DNA from 4 places in the Mesorhizobium sp. M0500 genome. Region 1 is predicted to be linked to each of the others. Evidence: predicted binding sites of a transcription regulator. Region 1 holds the regulator's gene; each other region holds the start of a gene.

Region 1 (7,742 bases):
AAAGTCCGTCGAGAATGGCTGCCGTCGCCGCATCGGTGGAGCGCTCGCGGTCGGTGTCCTCGATGCGCAGCAGCATCGTGCCGCCTGTGTGCTTGGCATACAGCCAGTTGAACAGCGCCGTGCGCGCGCCGCCAATGTGCAGATAGCCGGTGGGCGAGGGGGCAAAACGGGTGACGACCTTATCGGGCATGGAACTCTCAGGCGGGCGAAGGAAGTGGGTTTGCGGACTTTCGCGCGTTGCGCGTTCATGTAGCATAGGAGGTCGAGGGCGCAAGGGGCAGACCCGATGGCTGTGCGAGGCCGTGGTGCGGGCGAGGGCGAGGACGTTGGCAGCGGCGTCAGCGAACGCTTGCTGTTTGCCGCTCCCCCGCCTGTCCTGCCGGCACCGGCATTGCTACCCGCTCCGCGCTTCGATGCTCCGTCGCTGCCGGCCAGCGACCCAGCAACGGTTCTCGTGCCCGCGGGCGAGCCCATCGTACGCCTGCCCAGGCGTTTCCGCCTCCCGTCACCGTCCCGTATCCGCAACAGCGTAACCACGGCAGCCGGTCTGGAACTCGACCGCGGCATCGCCTTCCTGCTGGTGCCGGTGTTCCTCGCATGCGGGGTGGTCGTATATTTCGGGCTGTCGGTGGAGCCGGCCTTTCCACAGCCGATCGCAATCGCGCTCCTCGCGGCCCTTTGTGCCGTCGTCTCGCGGTCATGGCCCAGGACGCGCCTGTGCTTCATGGTGGCACTGCTCTGCGCGCTTGGCGTACTTGCCGCCAAGTTCGAGACATGGCGTGTCGGAACGCATATGCTCGGTTCCGAAATCTCGACGCGGCTGACGGGTCGCGTCGTATCGTACGAGCCCATGGCGAGCGGCCGCATCAGGCTGACAATCGATGTGATCTCAACCGCCAGGCCGACACTGCGCTACATGCCGGAACGGGTCCGCGTTTCGGCGATGAAGATACCGGCTGAGCTGACCGCCGGTTCCGAGATCACCGGCTATGTGCGGCTGCTGCCGCCGACCGGCCCGGTGCGGCCCGACAGCTATGATTTCTCCTTCGACAGCTATTTCGCCGGTATCGGCGGCAGCGGCTTTTTTCTCGGCAATCCGAAAGTCGTGTCGTCGGGCAGCATGCCGCTTGCCGCGCAGCTTTCTTCCGCGATCGAAGACGCGCGCGAATCCATCGCCGACCATATCCGCAGCCGCATCGGCGGTGCCGAGGGCGAGATTGCTGCTGCGCTGATCGTCGGCGTGCGCGCCGGCATTCCCGAGGAGATCAACGAAGCGATGCGGCGCACCGGCATCTACCACATCATCTCCATCTCGGGGCTGCATATGGCGTTGGTCGCCGGCACCATCATGGCGCTGCTGCGGGGTGCCTTTGCGCTGTTTCCCGATTTCTCATCGCGACGGCCGGTCAAGAAATATGCCGCGGCCGCCGCGCTTTTTTCGATTGCGGCCTACCTCGTCTTTTCGGGCATTGTCGTGGCAGCCGAACGCAGCTTCATCATGCTGGCGGTGATGCTTATCGCCGTGCTGTTCGACCGGGCCGCGCTCACCATGCGCAACCTGGCGATCTCGGCCATCGCGGTCATCCTGGTGTCGCCGCACGAGGTGGTCGGTCCGAGTTTCCAGATGTCCTTCGCCGCGACGGCGGCCCTTGTCGGCGCCTATGCAGGCTGGTCCGATTACCGCGCCGGCAGGGCCACCACGCCGCCGCCGCGGCGGTCGCCGCTACGCTTTGCCACTCGAAAGGTCCTGCTGGGCATGTGCGGTCTGGCCATGACCTCGATCATTGCAGGGAGCGCCACGGCGCTTTTCGCCATATGGCATTTCCAGCGCGTGGCGCCGCTCAGCCTGTTCGCCAATCTGGCCATCATGCCCATCGTCTCACTGGTCGTCATGCCCTTCGCCGTTCTCAGCGCGCTGGCGATGCCGTTCGGTGCGGATGGCCCTTTCCTCTATGTCATGGGCAAGGGGCTGACGGCGATGATCGCCCTGTCCGGGTGGATCTCGGAGCGCTCGCCGATCGATGCGGTCGGGCTGATTTCGCTGAGATCCGTCCTTCTGGTGACGATCGCCCTCGTCATTGCCAGCATGGCGACGACCTGGTTGCGGCTGGCGGCACTTCCTTTTGCGCTCGCCGGCTTGCTGACGACAACGCAGACACGCATACCCGACGTATTGGTCTCGGAGGACGCACGGCTGGTCGCGCTGCCGATCGGCAGCGGTGAACTCGCGGTCAACCGGGCACGCCCGAATGAGTTCACCATCGACAACTGGAAACGCGCGCTCACATCAGAGGCTATCGTCGCGCCGGAAACACCTGGAAAGAACGACCCGCAATTCGACATTGCCGATCCGGCCGACCTACCGCCGGGCATGCCGTTCATTTGCACGGACGGCCTCTGCCTTGCCAGGCATCCATCCGGCGCGATCATCGCGCAAGCCAAGGACCGCGATATTGCGCGGCCAGCCTGCGCCTTTGCCAGCTTGATCGTCATCGACGACGCCACCGCCCATAACCCCTGCTACTACGACCGGCTGGTCCTCGTCGTCACCAAACGGCAACTGGCGCGCGCGGGAAGTGCCGCCGTCTATTTCGATCCACAAGCGGCAACGCGCGCCGAGATCCGCTTTGCCGTCGAAAAATCATACCGGCCCTGGCACGTGCAGCGGAAATTTTCACGCGCGGCACGGGGCCTGCCGCCATACCGCAGGGCCGACAACCCCAAAGCCGGCGCCAAGGGCGGAGCTCAGTAGCGGCGGATCAGTCCGACGAGCTTGCCCTGCACCTTGACCCTGTCTGGTCCGAAGATGCGCGTCTCGTAGGCCGGATTGGCGGCTTCCAGGGCGATCGAGGCGCCCTTGCGGCGGAACCGCTTCAGCGTCGCTTCCTCCTCGTCGACCAGTGCCACCACGATCTCACCGGGGCTCGCCGTATCGGCATTGCGGATGATCACCGTGTCGCCGTCGAAAATGCCGGCCTCGATCATCGAATCGCCTTTGACCTCGAGCGCATAGTGCTCGCCGCCCATGATCATATCCGGCGGAACCGAAATCGAATGCGTCTGGTGCTGGATGGCATCGATCGGCACACCAGCGGCGATGCGGCCCATCACCGGGATCGAAACGGCGGCGACGACATCGTCGTCATTTCCGGCTGCGGGCACGCGCGACGATGACGGCTTGCCTTGCCGAGAACCGCCTTGCCCAAGACTGCCCTGGATGACACTCGGCGAGAACTTGCGTGCCGCATTGAGGCCGGGGGCGATCGAGTCAGGCAGGCGCAGCACCTCCAGCGCACGGGCCCGATTGGGCAAACGGCGAATGAAGCCGCGCTCCTCCAGCGCCGTAATCAGCCGGTGGATTCCGGATTTGGAAGCCAGGTCGAGCGCTTCCTTCATCTCGTCGAATGAAGGCGGGATACCGCTTTCCTTCAACCTTTCGTGGATGAACATAAGCAGTTCGTGTTGTTTGCGTGTCAGCATAGCGACCCCCAACAGAATCAGAAAAACAAACCCAGAACAAACACTATCTGTTCCAGTTGTGTTCCGCAACTGTTTAAAGTTTAATGAATGCGTTAAGGCTCGGGAAACAAACGACGTCCCCTACCGGCGTACCGCATTTTCACCGCCGCGAGCCTCATCGCCTTGATTCTGCTTTCGTTTGCGCCCTTCTGGCCTCCTAGAAGGCGGCACTGGCATCGGCCGTCGGTCGGCAAAGGGCACGGAAGTGAACCCCTATCGACTGTGCGGTTTGGTCAATGCACCGTGAACGAAACGAACTCAAAACGCCAACCTCGCGGTTAAGTTTCCACCGCCTGGTCAGGCTGCTTCTCGCCGGTGGAGCCTTGCTGCGCATAACCAGGTAATGGAAGAACAGTCGATGCGTGTCCTGCGTTGCGTTGGATCTTGGGGGAGCAGACAAATCATGACAGGAATTCCCGATCTCGTGGCCATAAAAGCGATGGATGCCGCGGATCCGCTGCGCGCGATGCGCGACCGCTTTGTGTTGCCGCAAGGAGTGATCTATCTTGACGGCAATTCGCTAGGAGCTGCTTCACGTGCCGCTTTCGATGAACTGCACAAGGCCGCGACCCGAAGAATGGTCGCATGATCTCATCCGCGCATGGAACACGGCCGGCTGGTTCAACATGCCGCTTGAACTTGGCGACCAGCTCGGGCGCCTGATCGGTGCCGCGGCCGGCCAGACGGTGGTCTGCGACACGACATCAGTCAACATCTACAAGCTGCTGCACGCCGCCATGGCCATGCGACCGGAGCGGCAGGTCATCGTCGCCGAGGGCGATAGTTTTCCGACGGACCTCTACATGGCCGAGGGTGTGGTTTCGACGCGAAAAGATACGCTGCTGCGCCTCTCGGGGGTCGACGCGCCGACCATCGAAGAGCTGATCGACGAACGCACCGCCGTGGTGCTGGTCAACCACGTCAACTACAAGTCGGGCGAACTGCGCGACATGCCGACGCTGACGCGCAGGGCTCAGGAAGCCGGGGCGATGATCGTCTGGGATCTCTGCCACACCGCCGGCGCGATGCCAGTCGAGCTCGACAAGGCAAACGCCGATTTTGCCGTTGGCTGCACCTACAAATATCTGAATGGCGGCCCGGGCGCGCCTGCCTTCATCTATGCGGCTGAGCGGCATCTTTCCGACATCCAGCAGCCGCTCACCGGCTGGTGGGGCCATGCACGGCCCTTCGCCTTCGAGCCAGGCTATGCGGCCGGCACCGGCATCCGCCGGTTTCTGTGCGGCACCCAGCCGGTCCTGTCGATGCGCACGCTGAAGGGCGCGCTCGACATCTGGAACGATGTCGACATGACGGCGGTGCGCAAGAAGAGCATCGCGCTGGCGGATCTGTTCATCGAGCTTGTCGAGGCAAAGTGCGGCACTTACGGGCTCACGCTCGAAAGCACGCGCGATGGGGAAAAACGCGGCAGCCAGATTTCATTCATGCATGAGCATGGCTACCAGGTCATGCGCGCGCTGATCGAACGTGGCGTGATCGGCGATTTTCGCGCGCCATCGACCATGCGCTTCGGCTTCACCCCGCTCTATGTCGGCTATGCCGATGTCTGGCAGGCCGTCAAAGTGCTTGAGGATATCCTGCGCACCGGTGCGTGGAAGGATGCGCGCTTCGCCATCAAAGCAGCTGTCACTTGAGATTGATGCGAGAGCTGGAATCGTGAGGCTGGCGACGACGTGCCGCGCGATGCTCACGGCTACGTTGCAAGGCCATATTGCCAGGGAGGGCGCAGGGTGTTCGAACGTCACATTGCCGATTGGGACAACGCCTATGCCAACGGCGCCAACATAGCCGGCAGCGATCGCTGGCCGGCGGCCTGGATCGAGCCCGCGCGGGTTTTCCGCGACGTGCTTTCGACCGAGGGCAGGGCGCGGCTCGACATGGCCTATGGCGACAACCCACGCAACCGGCTCGATCTTTTCCTGCCGGCCATCAAGCCCAAGGGACTCGTGGTGTTCGTTCATGGCGGCTACTGGATGGAATTCGACAAGAATTTCTGGTCGCATCTTGCCGCTGGCCCTGTTGATCGCGGCTATGCGGTGGCGATGCCGTCCTACACGCTCTGTCCGCAGATACGCATTGGCGGCATCGTCAAGGAAGTCGGCGCGGCGATCGGCAAGGCGGCGGCGATGGTCCCAGGGCCGCTGATGCTGACCGGGCACTCGGCCGGCGGCCATCTTGTTAGCCGGATGGTTACGGCGACGACGCCGCTGGCGCCCGAAGTCGTCCGGCGCGTTCGTCACGTGGTGTCGATCTCGGGGGTGCATGATTTGCGCCCGATCATGCGCACCGGCATGAACAAGACGATCGCGATCGATGAGGCCGAGGCGCAGGCCGAAAGCCCGGTGCTGCTGCGCCCGATGGACAAGGCCCGCCTGACCTGCTGGGCCGGCGGCGGCGAGCGCGCCGAATTCCTGCGTCAGAGCGCGTTGCTGGCCAACATCTGGATCGGCCTGGGTACCGCGACCAGCTCGGTCGTCGAGCCTGACCGGCATCATTTCAACATCATCGACGGTTTGGCCGATCCAGACCATCCGCTGACCCGGACCTTGATCTCGGAGTGAGGCAGGTTCAGCGTAGCATCAGCACGTCGCAGGGGGAGCCCGCCGCTGCGGCAGGCGCGAACGGCGCGCGAACGATCAGCCCGTTGGCATCGGCCAGCATTTTCAGCATCGAGGAGTCCTGGATGCCGAACGGCGTCGCCACGAGCGTACCGGCGTCATCTATGACAACAGCCCGCACATAATCTTGCCTGAGATCGTTGGCCGGCATGGCGGCACCGAGCCGTGCCCGACGTATATCCTGCTGAAAGGCGCGGCCGCCGAGCCGCGCCAGCAGCGGCTTCAGGAAGAGCTGAGTGCAGACCAGGCTTGCCACCGGATTGCCGGGCAGGCCGATGCAGCGAATGTCTCCCAGCCGCCCGAACATCAGTGGCTTGCCCGGCCGCATGGCGATCTTCCAGAAATCGAGCGTCATGCCTTGCCCGGTCAGCACGTCATGCACGAAGTCGTGGTCACCGACCGAGGCACCGCCCAGCGTGACGATGACGTTCGCGCCAGCCTTCACGGCCTTTTCAACCAGCGCAGCGATCGCCTCCCTGCGGTCCGGCGCGATGCCAAGGTCGAGCGCGCGCGCACCGACCGACTGTGCGGCAGCGGCGACACCATAGGCGTTGGAGGAGATGATCTGGTCGGGGCCAAGATCGCTGCCCGGCGGCAGCAATTCGTCGCCGGTGGCGATGATGGCGACCAGCGGCCGTTTGACCACGCGCACCTCGGGGTGATTGGCCGATGCCGCCAGCGACAAGGCCGCCGGGTCGAGCAGGCGGCCTTTGGGCAGCAGGACATCGCTCTTGGCGAAATCGAGCCCGAGGCGGCGGATGTTGCGCCCCTGCACCGTCGGTTCCGTCACTTCGACGCTGCCGCCACCGAGATCGCGGACGTTCTCCTGGATGACGATAGTGTCGGCGCCTTCGGGAAGCGGCGCGCCGGTAAAGATGCGCACGGCCTGCCGCTGCTGCACCGTTCCGGCAAAGCCGCGTCCGGCCGGCGCCATGCCGACCACCGAAAGCTTTGCCGGTACGGACGCGATATCGGCCGCCCGCACGGCATAGCCGTCCATGGCGGAGGCGTTGAACGGCGGCTGGGTGCGGAGCGCCACAACCGGCTCCGCCAGCACGCGGTCGGCGGCATCCAGCAGTGCGACGCGTTCGCCCGGCAGCGCTGCTGCGCCGTCCAGCAGGCGCTCGAGCGCCTCGGCAACTGGGACCAGCGCCATTATCGGCCTGCCTCGGTGGCCCCGTCTCCGGTGATCTTGTAGTCGCCGGATTTGCCGCCGGTCTTTTCAACCAGCCTGATGCCGGAGATGACCATGGCGCGGTCGACCGCCTTGGCCATGTCGTAGATGGTCAGGCAAGCGACCGAGACGGCACTCAGAGCCTCCATCTCAACGCCGGTCTTGCCGGTGACGCGGGTCAATGCTGTCACCTTCAGGCCGGGCAGCGCGGCGTCCGCCTCGATATCGACAGATATCCTGGTCAGCAGCAGCGGATGGCAAAGCGGGATCAGTTCATGCGTCTTCTTGGCCGCCATGATGCCGGCAATGCGCGCGGTGCCCAGCACGTCGCCCTTCTTGGCGTCGCCGGCGAGGATCATGTCCAGCGTCTCGGGCCGCATCGCGACAAAACCTTCTGCGACTGCCGTGCGCAC
Region 2 (7,742 bases), on a different contig from region 1:
TGACGTTGACGCGGGCGACCAGCTCGCGCGGGCTGAACGGCTTGGTGACATAATCATCGCCGCCCATCTCCAGCCCGAGGACGCGGTCGATCTCTTCATCCCGCGCGGACAGGAACAGCACCGGCAGGTCGGATGTGTGGCGCAGCCGCCGGCACACTTCCAGCCCGTCCATTTCCGGCATGCCGATGTCGAGCACGACGAGATCGGGCGCATGGCGCTCTATCGCCTGCAAGGCAGCCGCGCCGTCCGGCACCGCCAGCGTTTTCATGCCGGCCTTTTCCAGCGCGAAGCAGATGATTTCGCGAATGTGCGGGTCGTCGTCGGCGACCAGTATGTGGTGCGGCATCAAATCAGCGGCCCGGCATGAAGGGTTCGGACATCGGAGGAACCACGAACGGGCCACGCCTGTCGAGGGCGCGGTTGAGCCGCCAGTCACGAAAGCTCCAGCCCCGCCAGTTTTCCTGGCCGGCGCGGAAGCGTGCTTCGTCCTGTGCATACCAGCCGGCGAGTTCGCGGATGGAGGCATCCTCCGCGGAAACCGTCCTGCTCTGGTGCTGGACGAAGCGATCGAGCGCCGGCAAGGCGCCGGGCCCGAGCGAGCGCAGGTACCAGACGTCGAGCTGGGTGCCTTGGCCGGTCATTTCGAAGCAATGGTCGACATTGTAGTTGGCAATCAGCGCGGCAAAGTTGATGAACGAGCAGGCATAGAGCGTCGCCGATAGCGTCAGAAGATTGGCGGCAAGCAGCCATTCGTTGGACTTTTCGCGCGCGATGCGGGCTATGATCAGGACAAGGCCCGCCGCCACCAGCCCCATCCAGACGAACGCAGCGACACGCCAATAGGTCAGCGCATAGATACCGATATAGAGATCGAGCCGCAGGATCGACGAGATCACCAGGAGGATGTTCTGCGCCACCCAGGCATAAACCAGCCGGCGGATGAGCGGATCGCCGGAGGTCGCACTTCCCGGCCGCAGCGCCGCCAGCACGAAGCCGGCGGCCAGCAGCGCCGTGACGATCAGCGGATAGGCGCCGCGATGCGCGTAGGCGGCATAGGTCAGCCCGTCGGGAAGCGCGATGCCGCCCCACAGATAGGTGGCGTCGAGTGCGCTCTGCACCGCGAACAGGATGTTGAAGACGACGAGCGCGCGGAGGATAGCGGCCTTGCCGAAGACGATGTCCTCGATGGTGGTCCTGGTGGCCGGCGTCGCCGGTGCGCTGGCTGGCGACACCCTGCGGCGGCGGAGAAAGCGCGGCAGCCGCGGCCGCAGAAAGGCCCAGACGCAGGCAAGCACGAACAGCCAGAAGCCGAGACGTGGCAGCTGGACGACGTCGAGCAGTGCCATCAGGTCGATCAGCGAGAACCAATATTCGATGACCGGATTGGCGGCGCCGAACAGCGCGAGGAACACTGCGCCGAGGCCCAGCGGCATGACCCAGACGGCGATCGCCGCAAGGCGCACGCGCCGCCGGCCAAGCCGCCGCGCCGCCGTGCGCCAGCGGAAGAAATCAAGGACGAGCCGAAATGGCGTTGCAAGCAGGAACAGCGAGAGTTGGCCGGCAATACGGGCAAGGCCGCGCCGCAACCGTCCGGCCAGTGAAAGCGCGAGGATGGCCGTCGCCGCCAGCGCGATCGAGACGGACAGTGCGCTGACATTTTCCACAAGCGGCAGCAGCGCCATAAACAGCGCAACCGGCTTGAACCAGAACCTGCCATCGTTGAAGACGTCGAGAGGATGGAGAGCCATGCTCGCCGCTGCAATCGCAACGCCGAACAGGAAAAGCGTGATGCCCGCCGGTTGGCCATAGAAGAAGAAATCGGCCAACGCGACGAGCAGGACGGCAACGCCGAAGCGGCTGCAATAGCTCGGCGCCGCCGAGAGGAATACTGTCATGATCGGGCTTTCTCGGCGGCTTTGATGCGGCTGGTGGGCAGGGATTTCCGGACGAAAGGGAGGAGGGTTGCCAAAGTCTGGGGCGGATCGACGAGCCACCAGCTTTCGCGGCGAAGCCGGTACGGCAGGGACCAACGGGAGTTCTTTTGCTCTTGCATGCCGCCCTTGTCGCATCCGGTCGGGTGGCAAGCGGGGCGGAGACGAGGAGATTTTCCGAAATTGCGTGCAGTTTTTATGCACGGCTTGCCTCGGCTAGCTGCAGGCGGCATAGATCGAAGATGACCACCGAAAGCTACCGCCCGCGCCGCTCGGTGCTTTACGTCCCGGCTTCGAACGACAAGGCGCTGGCCAAGATCCAATCGCTGGCCTGCGATACCGTCGTCATCGATCTCGAGGACGCCGTCGCCCCGGCCGATAAACTTTCCGCGCGCGAAAAACTGGCGGCGATTTTCGCCGGCCATTCCAACCGGCGCTGCGAGATGGTCGTGCGCATCAACGCGCTGTCGAGCGAGTGGGGCGGCGCCGACCTGCTGGCCGCGGCAAAATGCTCGCCCGACGCCATCCTGCTGCCCAAGGTCGACACGCCGCGCGACATTCTCGAGGCCGGCGACGTGCTCGACGACAATTTTATCGCCGACGAAGTCAAGCTATGGGCGATGATCGAGACGCCCAAGGCGCTGCTCAACATTGGGCCGATTGCCGAGCTCGGCCGCGATCCGGCCTCTCGACTGGTGTGTTTCGCTGCCGGAACGAATGACCTGGTCAAGGACACCGGAATTCTCGCCATGCCCGACCGGCGCTATCTCGTTCCATGGCTGATGCAGATGGTGCTCGCCGCGCGCGCCGGCGGCCTCGACCTGCTCGATGGCGTCTTCAATGATTTTCGCGATATGGACGGGTTTGCGCGCGAGTGCACGGAAGCGGCCGCCATGGGTTTTGACGGCAAGTCGCTGATCCATCCAGCTCAGATCGAAGCCGCGAACCGCGCCTTTGCACCGTCGCCCGAAGCAATAGCCGAGGCGCGCGCGGTCAAGGATGCCTTCGCGTTCGCCGAAAATACCGGTAGGGCGGTAGTTGCGCTGAACGGCAAGATGGTCGAGCGGCTGCATCTGGCGCAGGCCGAAAAACTGCTGGCGAAGGCCGCCGCTGTTCGCGCATGACTAACGTAACTGACGACAGGATTGAAGAATGAAACTCTACCGCTTTCTGTCCGGCCCGGACGATGCCAGCTTCTGCCACAAGGTGACGGCGGCGCTGAACAAGGGCTGGCACCTGTTCGGCTCGCCGACCTATGCCTATGACAAGGAGGCCAAGACCATGCGCTGCGGCCAGGCCGTGGTGAAGGACATCGAGGGCCAGGAATACGGCCCCGACACCAAGCTCAGCGATTGGTAGGTGCTACCGGCTACGGCAGCCTTTCCCAGACGGCTCTGATTTCGTTGAGCCGCGCGTCTGCGAGCCCGTCGACGTCATCGCAGCTGAAATAGAGTATCGATAGCGCTGCAAGGAGGCCGGGATAACCGGAGACGTAACCCATCTTCGTAAGTATCTCGGGAACCGGCAGTCGCTTGCGTTCGATCAAGGAGATCGCGCATTCTGCAGTCAGAGATGCCACCGGGTGGTCGACTTCGGATAGCCAAAAGTCGACCAGAGCTAGGAGAATGGCGGGCTCGACGGCAGCACTTGCGGGCAGATGGCAAAGCTCGCTAAGTGCTAAGAACGCGGCATTCGGCGAAATCCTCACTGCGGATTCGATCAGTTCCCGGCTCAGTGAAATGTCGTGATACGGCCAATTGCAATCGATCAGATCGGCAAATTCTGCTTCTGTCATCTGAGTGCTATTCAGCCGCTTCCTCGATCCGCTCCATATCGTCGTCCGACAGGCCGAAATGGTGGCCGATCTCGTGGATCAGCACATGGGTGACGATGTCGCCCAGCGTTTCCTCGTTCTCGGCCCAGTAGTCGAGGATGGCGCGGCGATAGAGCGTGATGCGGTTCGGCCCCTCGCCGGTCTGCGGGTTCCAGCGCTCGGCGATGCCGCGCCCCTCGAACAGGCCGAGCAGGTCGAAGGGCGTTTCCAGCGAAAGGTCGTCCATGATCTCGTCGGTCGGGAATTCGGCGATCTGAATGACGATCTCGCCGGTCAACTTGCGAAAGTCCTCCGGCAGATGGGCATAGGCCTCCAGCGCCAGGAGCTCGATTTCCTCCATCGTTGGCGAAAGCTGGTCGTGCCAGATGCGTGTTTGGTAGATGCGAGCCATGCTTTGTCCTTTGATCCCGGCATATAGGCTTTCGGGCCGGACTCGGCAAATGGTCGGGCTGGGGTGACCGTGTCACGCCCCCACTACAGGAATAAATTCCCCATGACTCCGCTTGACTCTTTGGCCGGCCTCTGGAATTCTAGGGAACATAACAGGAACAATTGTGAGTGGAAGCTGACCGTCATGGCGACAAGCGCCGTGGCGCGGGAGACTGTTTTTGCCCTGCGCCGCCAGATCGCGAAGATCGAAGGGACCTTGCCCGAGCGCCTGGAGGCGCCGGCCAGTTCGTCGTTTGACGCGGATGTCTCTCGTCAGAGTCTGACACCCTCTCGGCATCCGACACCCGCTCGGAATCTGACCATTGTCCGGCGCGGCCTCGCCATGGCGCCGCCCGATGCGTTTTTGCGCACCGGCGCCGAGCGCCTCGATGCTGCGCTGAGCGGCGGCCTGCCGAAGGCGGCGGTGAGCGAGTTTCATGGCGCCGCGACCCGCGATGCCGGGGCCGTTGCCGGTTTTGCCTTGTCGCTCGTCAGCCTGATCCTCAGCCAGGGGCCGCGATTGCCGGTGCTGTGGATCGGCACATCCGAGGTTTTCCGCGAGGCCGGCTTTCCCTATGCCAGGGGGCTTCACGCCTTCTTCGGCATCGAGCCGGAGCAATTGCTGTTTTCCGAGGCGCCAAGGCTGCTCGATGCGCTGTGGATCGCCGAGGAGGCTGCCCGGATGACGGCGCTGGCCGCCGTCATCCTCGAAATCCGCGGCAGCCCGCAGCGGCTTGACCTCACCGCGACGCGGCGGCTGCACGCCCGCGCGCAGAGTGCGGGCCGGCCGCTGTTCCTGCTGCGCCAGGCCGGCGAGCCCGAACCGACGGCAGCGCCCGTCCGCCTCATCCTGTCGGCGGCACCGGCGGCAACGCGTAAGACGCTTGCCGGGCCGCTCGCCGGCTCGATCGGCCGACCCGCCTTCACCGTCGCCATCGGCAAGAGCCGCACGGCCTTGCCCGGAAAATTCACACTGGAGTGGAACCCCGATGAACGCATATTCGAAGAAAGACGGGGCGAGCAAGGAAGGTCTCAGGAATGGGCCCCAGAACGGCCAAAGACTCCTATCCCTGTGGTTTCCGCATCTCGCCGCCGAGAGGATCCTGCGGCAGCGTCTGGGGCGGTCCTGGCGTTCCCGGCCGTCGGATCACCTGCCGCTGGTGATCAGTCACCGCGACCGGAACGCCCAGCGCATCGCCGCCCTCGACGAGCGGGCCGAGGCGCTTAATCTGAAGCGCGGCATGGGCATAGCCGACGCACGCGCCATGCATCCCTCGATCGACATCGTGGAGGCCGATCCGGAGGCCGACCGGCGCCTGCTCGAAGGCCTCGCCGACTGGTGCGACCGCTATACCCCGCTGGTGGCGCTTGACGGGACCGACGGCCTCTATCTCGACGTCACCGGCTGCACCCATCTTTTCGGCGGCGAACGCTCGATGCTGGACGATATCCTGTCGCGTTTTTTCCATCAGGGCTTCGATGTCCGCGCCGGGCTTGCCGCCACGCCTGGTGCTGCCTGGGCGGCGGCGCGGTTTGCTGGCGACCGCATCGTGCCCGATGGTGAGGAGGAAGCGCTTCTCGCGCCCTTGCCGCTGGCGGCGCTGCGCATCGACCCGGAGGTACGCGCCAGCCTCGAAAGCGTCGGCCTGCGCACGGCGGGCGCCGTCATGGCGGCACCGCGCGCGCCGCTGGCCCGCCGCTTCGGCGCATCGCTGCTCTTGCGTCTCGACCAGGCGCTTGGCCGCCTCGAGGAGGCCGTGTCGCCGCGCCTGCCGGTGGCACCGCTTTCGGTCGAGCGTCACCTTGCCGAGCCGATCATGCTGACCGAGGACATCGAGCGGCTGACCGGCATGCTGGCGACCACCTTGAAGAGCGACCTCGAGCGTCGCGGCGAGGGCGCAAGGCGGCTGGCGCTGCTGCTTTTCCGCGTCGATGGCGGCGTCAGCCGCATCGCCGTCGGCACCTCGCGGCCTCTGCGCGAGCCGCGGCTGATCCAGAAATTGTTCCACGAAAGGCTTGCCGCGCTCGAACAGGATATCGACGCCGGCTATGGCTTCGATCTCGTGCGCCTTTCGGTGCTGACCGCCGCCGCCTTCGACATGCAGCAGGCCGACCTTGCCGGCGAGACGAGCGACGACGGTGCCGATATCGCGCTTTTTGCCGACCGCATTCGCGCCCGGCTCGGCGAAGGCGCGGTCTTGAAGCCGGTCGCCGTCGAGAGCCATTTGCCGGAGCGCGCCGTCGCCACCCTTCCCTTCACGGAGGCGCCGCAGAGAAGCTCGCCGCCGAAGCAGCCGGACAAGGCGAAGGACGCTCCCTCGACCGTCTTCCAGCCGGAACGGCCGATCCGGCTTTTCCGTTCGCCCGAGCCGATCGAGGTGCCGGCCACCGAAATGCCGGAAGGCCCGCCTTTGAACTTCCGCTGGCGGCGCGCGCTCTATCGGGTCGCGCGCGCCGAAGGGCCGGAGCGCATCGCGCCGGAATGGTGGCGAGGGGCGGCGGGACGAGAAGATGCCCCGACCCGGGATTATTTCCGCATCGAGGATGCCGACGGCCGCCGTTACTGGCTCTATCGCCAGGGCCTTTACAGCGCCTCGCAGCCCTCGCCACGCTGGTTCATGCATGGGATCTTCGCATGAATGCGCTGACGGCCAACCCCTATGCCGAATTCGGCATCCAGTCGAACTTCTCGTTTCTGCGCGGTGCCTCGAAACCGGAGGAGCTGGTGGTCGCGGCAAAATTCCTGGGGTTTTCGGCGATCGGTCTCGCCGACCGCAACACGGTGGCGGGCGTGGTGCGCGCCTGGCAGCAGGCCAAGGTGGAGGGTGCTTCCTATCATCCCGGCTGCCGCCTGGTTTTTTGCGACGGCACGCCGGACATCCTCGCCTACCCGCAGGATCGCAAGGGCTGGGGGCATCTCTGCCGCATGCTGACGCAGGCCAATCTGCGTGACGAGAACGAAAAAGGGGCGACGCTCCTCAAACAGAGCGATCTTCTCGAATGGGGCGATCTCCTGTCGCTCGCCATACTGCCGGATGTGTCGGCGGACGCGGAAACCAGCCTCGCACTCCTTAGCCGGCTCACGGATCGTTTCGGTGAAAACCTGCGGCTTGCGGTTTCGCCGGATTACCGCGGCAACGACCGCTTCCGTATCGAGCAGGCGGCGGCGATGGCGGAGCTGGCCGGCATCCCGTTGATGGCGACCAACGATGTTCTCTACCATACGTCGGAACGGCGCCCGCTGCAGGACGTGCTGACGGCGATCCGCCTCAATGTGCCCGTCGCCGAGGTGGGGCTGGAGCTGGCGGCCAATGCCGAGCGTCACTTAAAGCCGCCGCTGGAGATGGCACGGCTTTTCCGCAGGCATCCGCAAGCGCTGGCGGAAACGCTGCGTTTTGCCGGCGAGCTGACCTTCTCGCTCAGTGACCTGCAATACAACTATCCCGACGAGCCGACGGAATCGGGTCTTGGGCCGCAGGCCGAACTGGAAAGGCTGGCCAAGGAGGGAGCCGCCATCCGCTACCCCTCGGGCGTGCCCGCTTTTGTGA
Region 3 (7,742 bases), on a different contig from region 1:
TCGCGCATGACCGAGGCCGACATGAGCGTCATCGAGGATCCCTCCGGCAGCGCCGACAGCCGGCTCGCCGCCCAGACCAGCCTGCGCTCCTTCATGCAGCTTTCGGTGCCGCAGCGCAGCGCTGTGATCCTGGTCGACGTGCTCGGCCTCAGCCTGCATGAGACCTGCGAAGTGACCGGCGCGACGCTCGCCGCCACCAAGGCCGCGCTGCATCGCGGGCGGCCGCAGCTCAAGCTGCTGGCGCTGCAGCCCGAGCAGGCGCTCGCGCCGAGGCTCGACGCCGATGACGAGCGCCGGCTGCGGCGCTATGTCGACCTGTTCAACGCGCGCGACTTCGACGCCGTGCGGGCACTGATCGCCGAGGACGTCCGGCTCGACGTCGTCAACCGCGTCCGCCTGCGCGGCAAGGCCGAGGTTTCGACCTATTTCGGCAATTACGATCGTTTGCGCGACTGGACATTGTCGCTCGGCGTGGTCGACGGCCGGCCGGCGATCCTCATCCGCGACCCGCAGGCGGCCGACGGCGCTGTGCGCGGCTTCATGCTGGTCGAATGGAGGGACGATCAGGTCATCCAGATCCGCGATTTCCGCTATGCGCCCTGGTGTCTGGTCGACGCGGAGATTGAAACGGTGGACGGGTGAGTAGAAGGCTGGAATGGTACGGAGATGGCGATCAGGCAGCCTCCTCCTGGGTGACCCAAACGCAATTGCCACATGGCAGCACGTTCTTAGAGCGGTTCCGGTTCTCTTGGAACCGGTAACTCGCTCTAACTATCTGCTTTCCCGCATCTATGCGGACGCCAAATGCTTCCTTTTGGCTGCAAAATGCTCTAGCCGATACGCACGCGGCGCGTCACCTGGCCATTGCTTTCCCAGTATGTGTGCTTCTTGGCAATCAAGGGATCGTCCATCGCCGGTTGAATTTGTCCTGTGGTGCTGACCGCGCGCGAGGTCACCGTGTGTTCTCCAGGAGAGGGATTTGCCCAAGCCAGGGACCAGATTTTCCAAGCGTGTTCTGCCTCCTCACTGTGGTCAATGGTCGCTGGTGTCCAAGGCCCTTGATCGATTTGCACTTCGACCCGGTCGATCGGCGCCCCCCAGGCTGCCCCAACGATGCGGTAATCCGAGTCTTTCCGGGTAACCTTCGCAGGCGCGGACTTTATCAGCGCTCGCCCGACTGACGTCTCGGCCCATACGGTCTCGCCGTTGTGGTCCTCCTCCCGGATGGTGACATAGTCGCGGGCCATCAGAAGGCTCATGAACCGCGTATCGCGAACCTCGATGCGCTTTAGCCACTTGACGTTGGCGATCCCGTACCAGCCTGGCGCAATGAGCCGTACCGGGAAGCCATTGGGCGCCGGCAAGGCGGCCCCGTTCATTTCATAGCAGAGGAGATTGTCCGGGTTCATCGCGTCGGCGAGCGACATGCTGCGAGCGAAGTTCTGCCGCATCTTGACGTCGCGTATCGGGATCTCGCCTGTGTCGGTACCGAAAAAGACGACCTCGATGCCCTTCTCCAGAACGCCGGCTTCCTCGAGGATCGGGGCGAGCGGCGTCCCTGCCCAGCGAGCATTGCCGATGCCGCCGGTGAAAAAGGGAAACCCATGGTTGCCCGAGCATTCCACTGTGAAAACGACCTCCTGCCGCGGTCGCGCCCTGATGTCGGCGAGCGTTAACTCCAGGGGCTTCTTAACCAGGCCTCCGATCTCCATCGACCATGTCTTCTCGTCGATCGTTGGTCGGTTGAAATGCGAGATGCTGAAGAACTTGTCGTTTGGCGTTATCCAGCTATCCAAATCCTCCCAAACAAGCTGCTTCTGGATACCCGCCGGATCGGGATTTTCGGTCGGCTGATCCAGCCATGGAATAACTTCCTCGTTCGGCCGTGTTGGAAAAGCGTAAGCCCGGCGCGAGGTATAGAGAGCAGCAATTGCGGCAAGAGCCGCGCTTCCTTGAACAAGAAGTTCTCTGCGCTGAAAATCAGGCATGTTGTTTACCTCCCAGTTGATCCGGAACGGGCTGCAACGTGCCTTAGGCCGTAGCCTGATCACGGATAGGCGACACAATGTGAGGTCTGCCCACCCGGAAGTATCCGGGTAGGTCAGATAATCACCGACGCAAGTCAAGCATGTGAAGCATTGCACGAAACGCCAGCTCGCGTTTCGCACGCTAAGAGTGCGCCTTTGAGAAGGAACTGTCCACAACTTGGACGGGACATGATGATGATTGCAGCATTCCATGCCGATTTCCTGTCCTGCCAAAATGGTTGCTGCTCGGATCGCTGCCGAACGCCCGCTTCTGGGTCATTTCGGGACCTTCGCGGGTGCGATCGGAAGGGCCGTTCCGACCCAATTTCTGCCGTTCCGATATCGGCCTTGCCAACTCCAGGGCGGATGTTCACCCATTTCGACGAGAAACTGCGTTGGCCTGCCGTCTGTGGGCGCGACAGGATGGCGGTGCGGCCGGCGCAGGTGTATGATGGCGGTCTAATATTTCAAGATCAGGAATTTGCAGGTGGAGGGCGGGCCCGGGCGGCACATCAGAACCAGTCTGCATTACGAGGTGGCCAGCAACCAGGCCGCCTGGCTTGGGCGCGGCAGATCATTCACACGTGAACCATTCGCCAACCGAGCGGGGACACCCTAATTGGTGGTGACTTGCGTCACCGCCACGCCGGTTATCCTGCCGTTCCCGGCTGTGTAGGTGAGCGTCTGCGTGACCGTGGCGTCCTTCTGGTCGGGAGACGAAGGAGGATAAGAGGCGGCGAAGCCGAAATGGCCGTAACGATCGGGCTTGGCGGCGCCAAATTTCGCGGCCACGTCGCTCAGCGGCGCTCCGACGCCGGGCGTATCGAGTTCAACAGCTGTCAGGCTGGCAGGCGCGCCGGCGCATCCTTCCGGCACCTTACCTTCCGGGTTCGGCTGCAGGGCGACGGACAGGACACCGTGGTCGGAGCCGCCCATCTCGCCGGATACGAACCAGAAGATCGACGGCGATCCGCCGGCGTCGGGGCCGGCATAGCAAAGCCAGTGGCGTGAATCTCCGGCGTCACCTTCATCGTGCATGGCTCCGCCGAAGGCTTTTTCGACATCGGCAAGCGTGGTTTCCTCAAGCTTTATCTCCAGCGGCCCAGCCTTGACCTGCTTGAATAGCGGGCTGGCCAGCGGCGAGTTGATATCGCCCAGGGATGGAATCGCCCGGTCCGGGTTGAGCGGCTTGGCCAGCGTCGTTGCATTGGTCACCAGTCCGGCAACGATGAGTGCGAAATATCCGGCGTTCTGTCCCATGCCGATCTCCTGTCGTTCGAAATGAAGGTGCGGAAGGATTTGCGGGCGGGTGCTACCCTGTCTGGCCGATACCCAAACCGGTGCACGACCAACTGGACCGAAGATAAATTCACAAGTCCGCAGCCTTCAACGTCATTCCGGCGACTTGGCAACCAAAGTGTAATCGAGGCTCACAATTCCTTCTCGGCCAGCTCCCGAAATGCGTCGGGAACCGATCGCCGCAGTCCGAGCGCGACCGAGGCGTAGCCGACCGCCTCCCAGCCGAAGCGGTCGCGGATCTTGTCGACGGCGCGATCCGCGGTCCAGCGCGCCGCGCCCTTGCTGGTGCCGGGGCGGCGGCGGTCGTCGTCGAGCCCGAGCGGCAGTTCCAGTTGCAGGCCGGCATGCTGCTCCAGATGCGATACGGCGATCGCCAGCAGCGAGATTGTCTTTTCGTGCGGATGGTCGATGAGCACCTTGCGCACCAGCGCCTCGGCGATCTCGGCCAGCATGGCGGTTGCCGAAATCGGCTGGTCGAGCGTGATCGAGCGCGTCACCGAGCGCAAATCGGCAAAGCGGACGCGAACCGTCACCGTGCGGCCGGGCCGGGATTTCGCCCGCAATCTTGTGGCGACCCTGTCGGCCAGATGCAGCAAAGCGGGCACGAAGACCTGCTCCTCGGCCGGTTTTCGGCCAAGCGCCGACTGCGCACCCGCCGAGCGCGCCCGGCGCTGCGTCTCGAGCTTGCGCGGATCGCGGTTCCACGCCAGCGCGTTGAGTTTCTCTCCCGCCGCCGGCCCGAGCAGGCGCTCAAGCGCCCCACCATTGGTCTTCGCCAGCTCGCCGATGGTGTTGACGCCGATGCCGGCCAGCCGCTGCCTGGTGACCGGGCCGACGCCCCACATCAACTCGACCGGCAGGTGGTGCAGGAACTCCAGCTCGTGGCGCGGATCGACCACCACCAGCCCGTCCGGTTTTGCGACCTGTGAGGCGATCTTGGCCAGATGCTTGGTGCGGGCTACGCCGACCGAGATCGGCAGGCCGAGCTCGGCCCGCACGCGGCCGCGGATCTTGCCGGCGATCTCGGCCGGCGAGCCGAACAAATGGGTGCAGCCGGCGACGTCGGCAAAGGCCTCGTCGATCGAAATCCGCTCGACCACCGGCGTGAAATCGCCGAGCACCTTGATTGCCGCATCGCCCAGCCGCTGATAGTCCTTGAAATGGCCGCCGACGAAGATGAGTTGCGGGCAGAGTTCCCGCGCGCGCCGTCCCGGCATACCGCCGCGCACGCCGAACGCCTTGGCTTCATAGGATGCGGCAAGCACTACCCCGCCGCCGACGGCAATCGGCTTGCCGCGCAAGGCCGGGTCGAGCAACTGTTCGACCGAGGCATAGAAGGCATCCAGATCCGCGTGGAGGATGTTGGCTTCCATCCGGCCCGTTCGCCCGCGGCGGTTCGAACGCCGCATTGTCTCGAGTTGTGATGAGAACATAAAGAGAACATTGTGGGTGAATTGTCAAGCAGCGCGGACGACAGGTGAAGGGGCAATCGCTTCAGGTTGGCGCCGCCCCTCATCGCCCTGCCGGGCACTTCTCCCCGTATAGTGACGGGGAGAAGGACGCTTTCGTCGATGGCTTCGCCAATCACTAACGTTGCAGGAAAGTGCCGAGTTTGCGGACAGCCCCTTCTCCCCGTCGCTATACGGGGAGAAGGTGCCGGCAGGCGGATGAGGGGCAGCGCCGACTTCGGCAATCAGCCGAGCGCTACAGCGCCATCTTGTAGCCGAGATGACTGGCGGTGAAGCCGAGGCGCTCGTAAAAAGCGTGCGCCTCCCGTCGACCTTTGTCCGTGGTGAGCTGGACGAAGCTGCAATTGCGCGAACGGCATGTTTCAATCGCCCATTCGATCATCAGCTTGCCGAGGCCGCGCGAGCGCCATTGCCGGGCGACGCGAACGCCTTCGATCTGGCCGCGCCAGGCGCCTTTTCTCGAAATGCCTGGAAGGAAGCTGAGCTGCAGCGTTCCGACCACTTGCCCGGCGTTGACGGCGACGGCCAGCAACTGGTTGGGATCGGTATCGATTGCGCTGAAGGCATCGAGATAGGACGGCGCAAGCGGCGTGGACGGGTCTTCCCGGTCTGCGCCGAGCACATCGTCGGCAAGCATTGCAACGATCGCCGGCAGGTCGGGCGCCTGCGCGCGACGGAATTCGATCTCGCTCATCGCGTGGAGACATACGGCGCGGATTTGGGGACGACAAGCGTGAAGGGATGCAACTTTGCCGGTCTACTGGAAAGCAGCCGTTGAAAGACCTATGACAGGCGAGATCGGGAGGCTACGATATGGATGTTCCAGCCAGCATGAAGGCTGAATTGGCAGCCTGGAACAATGGGTCCGGCATCGATCTACAAAGCTGGGTCGGGTGCGAGGGCCGATTTGCGCTTGCTGTGGGATACAGCACCATTTTCTGGCCGAAATTCGTGACGTTCGAACGCTACGTTTTGATGGAAGGGTTTAGCGAGGAAGGCCTGCGAAGCTTTGAACGAGACCCCAACGCCACACGACAGTCCGTGGAAGCGGTTATGAACCACCTGCACATTGCCGACATTCACGCCTTGGGCGCCGCCGACATCTCTCGCGACAAACTCGTGTTTCTCGGCTCGGTTCTCAAGGAGATTTATGAGGCAAAACTGCAATGGCAGTTTGCGAACCGAAGGTTTGTCGTCGAGTTTTTCGCTTCAGACTCCAGAGACCTGGAGGATTATCAGCTGTCTTTCTGGCAAGCAGACTAGGGCAATGGGCGAGGCGAGCAACTTAGCGAGGGTCAACCCTTCAATGCGGATCGAAATCGAGGGTGTCTCCCTGGAGACGTTGAGGGCGCTGTCGCGCGCGGACCAGGATGCGTTGCTGGCCTTCGGCCGGCCGATCTCCTTCGCCATGGGCAGCGCCACCGTCCTGGCCGAATTCAATCGCAATGGCGGCACGCTTCTGGTCAATTTTGCCCATATCGACGGCGGTGGCGAAGGCGTCCTGCTCGTCTTGTGGAGGCTTGTCCGGGCCTATGCCATCGATCGGCAATTCAAGCTGATCCGTTGGAATGTCCATGCCGCCACCTGCGCCACACCGAATCCCCGGCTGCAGCGTTTCCTGCGCTCCCATCACTTCGCAGAGATCGACGATGCCAGCTACGGCCGCATTTTCGCTCGCAGCCAGCAGCTTTGATCGGCTGGCTGGCCGCTCCGCTCGGGCTTACGCCGCCTCGAGCGCCCAGAGGCGGTGGCCGTAGCGGCGGAAGAAGCGGGCGAACAGGCGCTGCTGCCTGGCGCGGGTGAGGTCGGCGGCGCGCCTTTCCTGTCGCCAGTACGGCATGTTGCGGAACATCGACAGGAAGCGGGCGGCATCCTCGAGTGCCTCCTCGGCTGACTGCGCCGGGCGGATCGCCGCCAGGAACAGAGCGCGGCTCGGCTTCAACCGGTCGATCGCCGCCTTGCGCTGGCGATGACCCTGGCGTGCCTTGCGGATGCCGTCCTGGCGGATGGCCGCGAAAGCGGCAAACATGGCCGGGCTGTCGCCGCTATAGCCGCAAGCATGGGCGAACTGGGCTGGGTCCATCGTCATTCCCTTGCTGCCGGCCGGCTGCGGTTCTGTTGCTCGCGCCGATTCCAGTCCACACCATGTATAAGCATAACTCAAATAATCGAACAAGTGAAACTTTCACGTTGATGTAAGCGGAACCGACTCGACTCCGCTCCAAAAACCGATAATGTTGCGAACAAAGCAGGAACGATGATGGGGATGACCATGGCATTGGCAGGCAAGGAAGCGACGATCGCCGATGTTGTCTCGATTGCCGTCGAATGCATCGACTGCGGCCGTAACAGGTGGTGGAAGCCGGCCGAGCTCAAGCGGCATGGGGTGAGGCCGGAGACGCCGCTATCAGCACTTTCGGGGCGCCTGATTTGCAAGGCCTGCCGGGCCGACGGCCTGCCGGGCGCCGCCGGTCTCGATCCAGGCCGCCTTCATCGACGACCGGCAACGGACCCGCGCCGAGGCGCGCCTGCTCAACGGTCGAGAGCTGCAGTCGAGGCGGGCTTGAGGGGGCGGGCGTGCTGCTCTTCCCTTCTCCCCTTGTGGGAGAAGGTGGCCGAGCGAAGCTCGGTCGGATGAGGGGTGTTGGACGGATCGCTACCTTGATGGCGTAAGTGCTTAAAAATCGCTTCTACATTTCCTCCGCCGCGTTCCTTCCAGCACCCCTCATCCGGCTCGGCGCTGTGCGCCGATCCACCTTCTCCCACAAGGGGAGAAGGCAACAAGCCCTCAATACCCCAGCAATTCCTTGAGCGGGATGACGCGGAAGACGTTCTTGATGGCGTAGCGGTTGAAGGACAGCGTCTTGGGCGGGTTGTACTGCTCGACGATCAGCTCGGCGGCGGTGCGCTTGACCAGCTTCTTGATGAAGGCCTTGCCGTTTTGCTC
Region 4 (7,742 bases), on a different contig from region 1:
TGAAGCTGTTCGAAATCAGCGGTACGGGGCCAGCAGCGCTTCTGAACCGCGCCTGCCCGTTCGATGCCGGCGCGCTTGAGGTTTCCCAGTCCAAATACACGTTCTTCCTCAATGAGGCGGCCGGCATTCTGGACGATCTGATCGTCACCAGGCTCGGCGCCGAGCGCTTCATGATGGTCGCCAATGCCGGCAACGCCGCCGCCGACGAAAAGCATCTGCGCGCACTGGCCAAAAATTTCGATGCAGAGGGCGATTTCGATGTAAAAGTGGATGCGCTCGACCGCGTCTTCCTGGCCATCCAGGGCCCCGAGGCGTGGGCTGCCCTTTCCCGCGCTGGCATCGAGACCGGTTCGCTGGTGTTCATGCACGGCATCGAGCCGCGCGAAAAATGGTTCATGAGCCGGTCCGGCTATACCGGCGAAGACGGCTTCGAGATCGGCCTGCCGGAAGCGGATGCAAGAAACCTCGTCGCCAGGCTGCTCGAGGACGAGCGGGTGATGTGGGTCGGCCTTGCCGCCCGCGACAGCCTGCGGCTCGAAGCCGGACTGTGCCTGCACGGGCTGGACATCACGCCGGAGATCGATCCGGCCAGCGCCGGGCTGATGTGGGCCATCCCCAAGGAGGTTCGCGCCTCTGGCGCCTTCATCGGCGCCGATGCGCTGCGCGCCATCCTGGAGCGCGGTCCGGCGCAAAAACGCGTCGGCCTGAAGCCGGAAGGCCGCCAGCCGGTGCGCGCCGGTGCTGCCCTTTTCGATGCTGACGGCAACCCTGCCGGCCATGTCACCTCAGGCGGCTTCGGCCCCTCGGCCGGTCATCCGGTCGCCATGGGCTACGTCCAGACGCCGCTTGCCAAATCCGGCGCAAAACTGTTCGCCGATGTCCGCGGGACGAAAATCCCGGTCGACATCCACCCCCTGCCCTTCACGCCCCATCGCTACCGCAAAGGATGATTTCAATGGCAAAGACCTATTTCACCGAAGATCACGAATGGCTGCGCGTCGAGGGCGGCATCGCCACGGTCGGCATCACCGACTACGCACAGCAGCAGCTCGGCGATCTCGTCTTCGTCGAGCTGCCGGAACTGGGCAGAAAACTGGCCAAGGGCGACACCGCCGTGGTGGTCGAATCGGTCAAGGCCGCATCGGATGTCTACGCGCCCGTCGACGGCGAGATCACCGAGGCCAACACCTCGCTGTCATCGGATCCTTCACTCGTCAATTCGGCGGCAACCAGCGACGGGTGGTTGTGGAAGATGAAGCTGGCCAATGAAAGCCAGCTCGACGGACTCCTCGATGAAGCCGCTTACAAAGCCCATATTGGTTGATAGCAGGACGAGGAAGATGACCGCAGCACCCTACCCCTTCTCGGCTCGCCATATCGGCCCGGGCCTCCATGACGTCAGAGCCATGCTGGCGACGATCGGCGTTCCTTCGGTCGAGACCCTGATCAGTCAGGCAGTGCCGAAGTCGATCCGGCTCGACCGGCCGCTGGCCCTGCCCGCCCCCGCAAGCGAAGCGGAAGCGCTGACCGAGCTCGCGGCGACGATGGCAAAGAACACGGTGCTGAAGAGCTTCATCGGTGCCGGGTATCATGGCGTCCACGTGCCGCCGGTGATCCAGCGCAACCTGTTCGAGAACCCGGCCTGGTATACGGCTTACACGCCTTACCAAGCCGAGATCAGCCAGGGCCGGCTGGAAATGCTGTTCAACTTCCAGACGCTGGTGACAGAACTGACCGGCCTGCCGGTGGCGTCGGCCTCGCTGCTCGACGAGGCGACGGCGGTGGCCGAAGCTGTCGGCATTGCGCTGCGCCATCATCGCGACAAGCGCACCAAGGTGGCACTGGCCGGCACGCCGCACCCGCAGACGCTGGACGTCGTGCGCACCCGCGCCGAGCCGCTCGGCATCGAGGTCGACGGCGAGGTGATCGACGACAACACCGCCGCCCTGCTGGTCTCCTGGCCCGATACATTCGGCGTCTACGGCGACCACAAGGCAGCGATCGACAGGGCCCGTGCTGCCGGCGCGCTGGTCGTCTTCATCGCCGACCCGCTTGGCCTGACGCTGACCGATGCGCCGGCCAGGCTTGGCGCCGACATCGCCGTCGGCCCGATGCAGCGTTTTGGCGTGCCGATGGGCTTTGGCGGGCCGCACGCCGCCTATTGCGCCGTCTCCGACAGGCTGACGCGGCTGATGCCCGGCCGGCTCGTTGGCCAGTCGACGGATAGCAAGGGCCGTCCCGGTTATCGCCTCGCTTTGCAGACACGCGAACAGCATATCCGCCGCGACAAGGCGACGTCCAACATCTGCACCGCACAGGCGCTGCTCGCCAATATGGCGACGGCCTACGCGATCTGGCATGGCCCTGCCGGGCTGCAGGCGATTGCCGGCCGCGTCCACACGCTGGCCAACCGCCTGGCTGCCGGCCTCAAGGCAGCGGGCGTTTCGGTGCTCGGCGACAGCCGCTTCGACACTGTGACCGTGGAAGTGAAGGGCAGAGCCGGCGCGATTGCCGCCGCCGCAGAAAAGACCGGCCGGCTGCTGCGCGTCATCGACGCCGACCATGTCGGCATCAGCTTCGACGAGACCTCCACTGAAGCCGATCTGGAGGCAATCGCAGCGCTTTTCGGCGCCAAGGCCGACGTTGCCGCCGGCAGTTCCATGCCAGGAACACCGCGCGGCAAGGAGTTCCTCACCCAGCCCGTCTTCCGCGAAAACCACTCGGAAACCGACATGATGCGCTTCCTGCGCCGGCTGGCCGACAAGGACCTGGCGCTCGACCGCGCCATGATCCCGCTCGGCTCCTGCACCATGAAGCTCAACGCCGCCGCCGAAATGATGCCGGTGAGCTGGCCTGATGTCGCCAACCTGCATCCCTTCGCGCCGGCAAACCATTCGATAGGCTATCGCGCCATGATCGACGATCTGGAAGGCTGGCTGGCCGAGATCACCGGCTTCGACGCGGTGACCCTGCAGCCCAATGCCGGCAGCCAGGGCGAATATGCCGGGCTGCTCGCCATTCGCGGCTATCATCTGTCGCGCGGCGAGGGCCATCGCACCGTCTGCCTGATCCCGTCCTCGGCGCATGGCACCAATCCGGCAAGTGCGGCCATGGCCGGCATGAGCGTCGTCGTCGTGCGCTGCACCGAGGACGGCAATATCGACATGGCCGACCTGCAGGCCAAGGCAGCCGAGCATGCGAACAACCTTGCGGCGCTGATGTTCACCTATCCTTCGACGCATGGCGTCTTCGAGGAAGGCGCGCGCGACCTTTGTGCCCTCGTCCACAGCCATGGCGGCCAGGTCTATTTCGACGGCGCCAACCTCAACGCGCTGGTCGGCCTCGCCCGTCCCGGCGATATCGGCGCCGATGTCTGCCACATGAACCTGCACAAGACCTTCTGCATCCCGCATGGCGGCGGCGGCCCCGGTGTCGGCCCGATCGGCGTCAAGGCGCACCTGAAGCCATATCTGCCCGGCCACGTCACCGAAGGCTCGGCCCATGCCGTGGCGGCGGCACCGTTCGGCAGTGCCTCCATCCTGCCGATCACCTGGATGTATATTCGTATGATGGGCGCTTCCGGCCTGAAGCAGGCGACCGAGACGGCGATCATCTCCGCCAACTATGTGGCGACGCGGCTCGGCGAGCATTTCCCCCTGCTTTACAAAGGGCGCAACGGACGCGTTGCGCATGAATGCATCCTCGACACCCGCGTGCTCAAAGACAGCGCCGGCATCAGCGTCGACGATATCGCCAAGCGGCTGATCGACTATGGCTTCCATGCACCGACCATGTCGTTCCCGGTGGCCGGCACACTGATGGTGGAGCCGACCGAGTCCGAGCCCAAGCGCGAGCTGGATCGCTTCTGCGAGGCCATGATCGCCATAGCCGGCGAGGCAGCCAAGGTGGCGAAGGGCGAATGGCCGTTGGGCGACAATCCTCTGGTCAACGCGCCGCACACCGCCGCCGAGGCGTTGGCCGGCCAGTGGACCCATCCCTATTCGCGCCTGGAGGCGGCCTACCCCGCCGGCGATGCCGACACGACGGCAAAATACTGGCCGCCGGTGTCACGCATCGACAATGTCGCCGGCGACCGCAACCTTGTCTGCTCCTGCCCGCCGCTGTCGGAATATCTGGGTGCGGCGGAATAGATCATGATCCCGAAAAGTGGAATCCGGTTTTCGGACAAGATCATGGGTCTAACAAGAAGATAGAAACCTCAATCAGGCAGAACGCAAGGCCGGCCCGTCGGCCTTGCTCGCCCGGTCCCGAAGGACGACGCGATTTCGCCCGGCGCGCTTTGCCGCATAGAGTGCTGCGTCGGCTTCGGCCAGCACATCGTCGAGACCGGTGCCGTTTGTTCCACCAAAGCCGATGCCGCCGCTGACTGTGCTTCGCAACGGACCAAGTTGGGTGGCCACGACTTCCGTGCCGAAGGCAACGCTGATCTTGCTCGCAATGTCATAGGCCTTCTCTTCCGTCATCCGCGACATGACGAGCACGAATTCCTCGCCGCCCAACCGGAAGGCGTCGACGCCGGTCCGGGCGTATTTCCTGATGACGGCGGCAAAGCGGCACAGAACCTGGTCGCCGACCGGGTGACCGAATACGTCGTTCGTCCTCTTGAAATGGTCAAGGTCGAACATGGCAACGGACATGAACGGACCGAAGACCCGCTCGCCGTAGAGTGCCGTCAACGCCCGCCGATTCATCAGCCCGGTCAATGGATCGGTCATCGTCTCGGCCTTCAGTTCGATCTGCGCCTGCAAATGGTGCAGGGAGAGCGTCAATGCGCCGAGCCCGGTCATGCAGGCGACGGCCACGACGGAATTCACCCGCTCGGCCCAATTGTCGGGCGCAACACCCAGCACCCATTGGCCCGTGACCAGCAGGACCGCGCCGCAAAGTCCGAACGACAGCGCACAGACGCCGCTCAGGAACGAGACGACCAGCAATATCCGGCGATCGTGACCACCCTCAATCCAGAACATCGCCCCGATAAGCGAGAGCAGCGCCGTTACCGTCGCGTAGGTGACAATGAAGCCGACACCATCAAACCCGAGATACGTCGCACCCGCGCAAACAGCCATCGCAGCCAAGGTCGGCAAGATGGCCCGCCTGTAGTCGCGCATGCTGAGATATTGCATGGCCGACAGGCAGAGAATCAGGAAGCCGAGGCTGAGAAGCACAAGCACGATCTGGCAAAGCCAGGCGCTTGGATCCCTGGTGTAATGCCAGAACAACACGACATGTGCGACCAGCACGAGAATGCCGCAGGCCACCGTCAGCACAAAGCGTGCCTGTGGCGCGCTGAACCAGATCGCAAACATGGTGATGCTAAGGCACGTGCCCGACAGCGCCGCCGCGAGCAAGAGCGAACTGTAATCCAACATGCTTAAGCGACAGCCTCTTGAGGGTTCCACTGCATTCTAGGTCAGCGACAGTTCGCGGATATCGTTTTTCAGCCAACCTTGCGGCGTAACCTTCGGACAAGGTTTACAAAGCGTCGATGCTCCAGGCTTCGACCCCATTTCCGCCGCTTGGCTGTCGAATGGTTTTGCAGTAAGAGGCTCTATCCTCGAACGTAACAGGAACCTCCGTCGCCTGCCCGCGAAAAGCGTGGCAGTATCGGATGGTGATTCGCAGCATCGGAATCCAGGATCGGCATGGACGACAATAACGATCTTTTCGCCAAATTCGACAAGCAGCCGCAACCGGCTCGCGCCGCCGCGCGCCCGGCCGACCCGCTGGTGCAGGCGGCGAAGCGGCCGGCGCCCCGCGACGCCAGCGAGAGCTACAGTGCCGCCGATATCGAAGTGCTGGAGGGGCTGGAGCCGGTGCGCCGCCGCCCAGGCATGTACATTGGCGGCACCGACGACAAGGCGATGCACCATCTGTTCGCCGAGGTCATCGACAATTCGATGGACGAGGCGGTCGCCGGCCATGCGACCTTCATCGATGTCGAGCTTTCCGCCGACGGATACCTGTCCGTAACCGACAACGGCCGCGGCATTCCGGTCGATCCGCACCCGAAATTCAAGAAGCCGGCGCTCGAACTCATCATGACGACGCTGCATTCAGGCGGCAAGTTCGACAGCAAGGTTTACGAGACGTCCGGCGGCCTGCACGGTGTCGGCGTTTCCGTGGTCAACGCGCTGTCCGACCATCTCGAGGTCGAGGTCGCGATTGGGCGCAAGCTCTATCGCCAGCGCTTCTCGCGAGGCGTTCCGGTGACCGGCCTGGAGCAGCTCGGCGAGGTGCACAACCGCCGCGGCACGAAGATCCGCTTCCATCCAGACGAGCAGATTTTCGGCAAGGGTGCTGCTTTCGAGCCGGCGCGGCTCTACCGCATGGCGCGGTCAAAGGCCTACCTGTTCGGCGGTGTCGAAATCCGCTGGACCTGCGATCCCTCGCTGATCAAGGAAAAGGACACGACGCCGGCCAAGGCAGAATTCCATTTTCCGGGCGGCCTCAAGGATTATCTGAAAGCCTCGCTCGGCGACGAATTCCAGGTGACCCGTGAAATGTTTGCCGGCAAGAGCGAGAAGCAGGGCGGTCACGGTTCGCTCGAATGGGCGGTGACCTGGTTCGGCGGCGACGGTTTTATCAATTCCTATTGCAACACCATCCCGACCGCGGAGGGCGGCACGCATGAGGCCGGCTTCCGCAACGTCCTGACGCGCGGCTTGCGCGCTTATGCCGACCTGGTCGGCAACAAGCGCGCCTCGATCGTCACTTCCGAGGATGTGATGATCTCGGCGGCGGGCATGCTGTCGGTGTTCATCCGCGAACCGGAATTCGTCGGCCAGACCAAGGACAGGTTGGCGACGATCGAGGCGATCCGCATCGTCGAAAGCGCTATCCGCGACCCGTTCGACCATTGGCTGGCCGACAATCCGCAGGAAGCTTCGAAACTGCTCGAATGGGTGATCGCGCGCGCCGACGAGCGGGTGCGCCGCCGCCAGGAAAAGGAAGTGTCGCGCAAGAGTGCGGTGCGCAAGCTGCGCCTGCCCGGCAAGCTCGCCGACTGCACGCAGAATGCCGCCGCCGGTGCCGAGCTGTTCATCGTCGAGGGCGATTCGGCCGGCGGTTCGGCAAAGCAGGCGCGCGACCGCGCCAGCCAGGCGGTGCTGCCCCTGCGCGGCAAGATCCTCAACGTCGCCAGCGCCGGCAACGACAAGCTTGCCGCCAACCAGCAGATATCCGACCTCATCCAGGCGCTTGGCTGCGGCACGCGCTCGAGATACCGCGACGAAGACCTGCGCTACGACCGGGTCATCATCATGACCGATGCCGACGTCGACGGCGCCCATATCGCCTCGCTGCTGATCACCTTTTTCTACCAGGAGATGCCAAGCCTGGTCCGCGGCGGCCATCTCTATCTGGCGGTGCCGCCGCTCTATTCGATCCGGCAAGGCGGCAAGGTCGCCTATGCTCGCAACGACGCGCACAAGGACGAACTCCTGCGCACCGAATTCACCGGGCGCGGCAAGGTCGAAATCGGCCGCTTCAAGGGGCTGGGCGAAATGATGGCCGCCCAGCTCAAGGAAACCACCATGGACCCGAAAAAGCGCACGCTGCTGCGGGTCGACGTTATCGATGCCGAGGCGGCGACCAAGGATGCGGTCGACGCATTGATGGGGACCAAGCCCGAGGCCCGTTTCCGGTTCATCCAGGAACGCGCGGAATTCGCCGAGACGGAAGTGCTGGATATCTGAGCTCCCGCCGCTAGCTTGGCCTTC

Evidence for each region. Region 1 encodes LexA, which represses DNA repair genes until DNA is damaged. Its sites were predicted from a motif close to TGTTCNNNNTGTGTTCNG; they were not measured.
Region 2: the regulator LexA is predicted to act here: its motif matches at 4,299-4,316, upstream of NKI70_RS06820 (ImuA family protein).
Region 3: the regulator LexA is predicted to act here: its motif matches at 4,752-4,769, upstream of dinB (DNA polymerase IV).
Region 4: the regulator LexA is predicted to act here: its motif matches at 5,579-5,596, upstream of parE (DNA topoisomerase IV subunit B).

What each region holds. Positions count from the first base shown of each region.
Region 1 is NZ_JAMYRB010000009.1:14,433-22,174, forward strand. Features, by position in the region: gene gltX (glutamate--tRNA ligase) at 1-190, opposite strand, end outside; gene NKI70_RS17935 (ComEC/Rec2 family competence protein) at 287-2,752, shown strand; gene lexA (transcriptional repressor LexA) at 2,746-3,480, opposite strand; partial or broken gene kynU (kynureninase) at 3,923-5,171, shown strand; gene NKI70_RS17950 (hormone-sensitive lipase) at 5,268-6,098, shown strand; gene NKI70_RS17955 (molybdopterin molybdotransferase MoeA) at 6,106-7,311, opposite strand; gene moaC (cyclic pyranopterin monophosphate synthase MoaC) at 7,311-7,742, opposite strand, start outside.
Region 2 is NZ_JAMYRB010000002.1:603,446-611,187, forward strand. Features, by position in the region: gene NKI70_RS06790 (response regulator transcription factor) at 1-346, opposite strand, end outside; gene NKI70_RS06795 (DUF4153 domain-containing protein) at 351-1,895, opposite strand; gene NKI70_RS06800 (HpcH/HpaI aldolase/citrate lyase family protein) at 2,174-3,055, shown strand; gene NKI70_RS06805 (DUF1737 domain-containing protein) at 3,084-3,290, shown strand; gene NKI70_RS06810 (hypothetical protein) at 3,301-3,726, opposite strand; gene NKI70_RS06815 (metallopeptidase family protein) at 3,734-4,156, opposite strand; gene NKI70_RS06820 (ImuA family protein) at 4,340-5,422, shown strand; gene NKI70_RS06825 (DUF6504 family protein) at 5,355-6,833, shown strand; gene NKI70_RS06830 (error-prone DNA polymerase) at 6,830-7,742, shown strand, end outside.
Region 3 is NZ_JAMYRB010000004.1:253,494-261,235, forward strand. Features, by position in the region: gene NKI70_RS10680 (sigma-70 family RNA polymerase sigma factor) at 1-642, shown strand, start outside; gene NKI70_RS10685 (sulfite oxidase) at 831-1,988, opposite strand; gene NKI70_RS10690 (hypothetical protein) at 2,643-3,287, opposite strand; gene dinB (DNA polymerase IV) at 3,458-4,699, opposite strand; gene NKI70_RS10700 (GNAT family N-acetyltransferase) at 5,031-5,489, opposite strand; gene NKI70_RS10705 (hypothetical protein) at 5,609-6,058, shown strand; gene NKI70_RS10710 (hypothetical protein) at 6,102-6,488, shown strand; gene NKI70_RS10715 (hypothetical protein) at 6,516-6,878, opposite strand; gene NKI70_RS10720 (XRE family transcriptional regulator) at 7,584-7,742, opposite strand, start outside.
Region 4 is NZ_JAMYRB010000012.1:145,089-152,830, reverse strand. Features, by position in the region: gene gcvT (glycine cleavage system aminomethyltransferase GcvT) at 1-950, shown strand, start outside; gene gcvH (glycine cleavage system protein GcvH) at 956-1,324, shown strand; gene gcvP (aminomethyl-transferring glycine dehydrogenase) at 1,341-4,151, shown strand; gene NKI70_RS21455 (GGDEF domain-containing protein) at 4,224-5,393, opposite strand; gene parE (DNA topoisomerase IV subunit B) at 5,667-7,718, shown strand.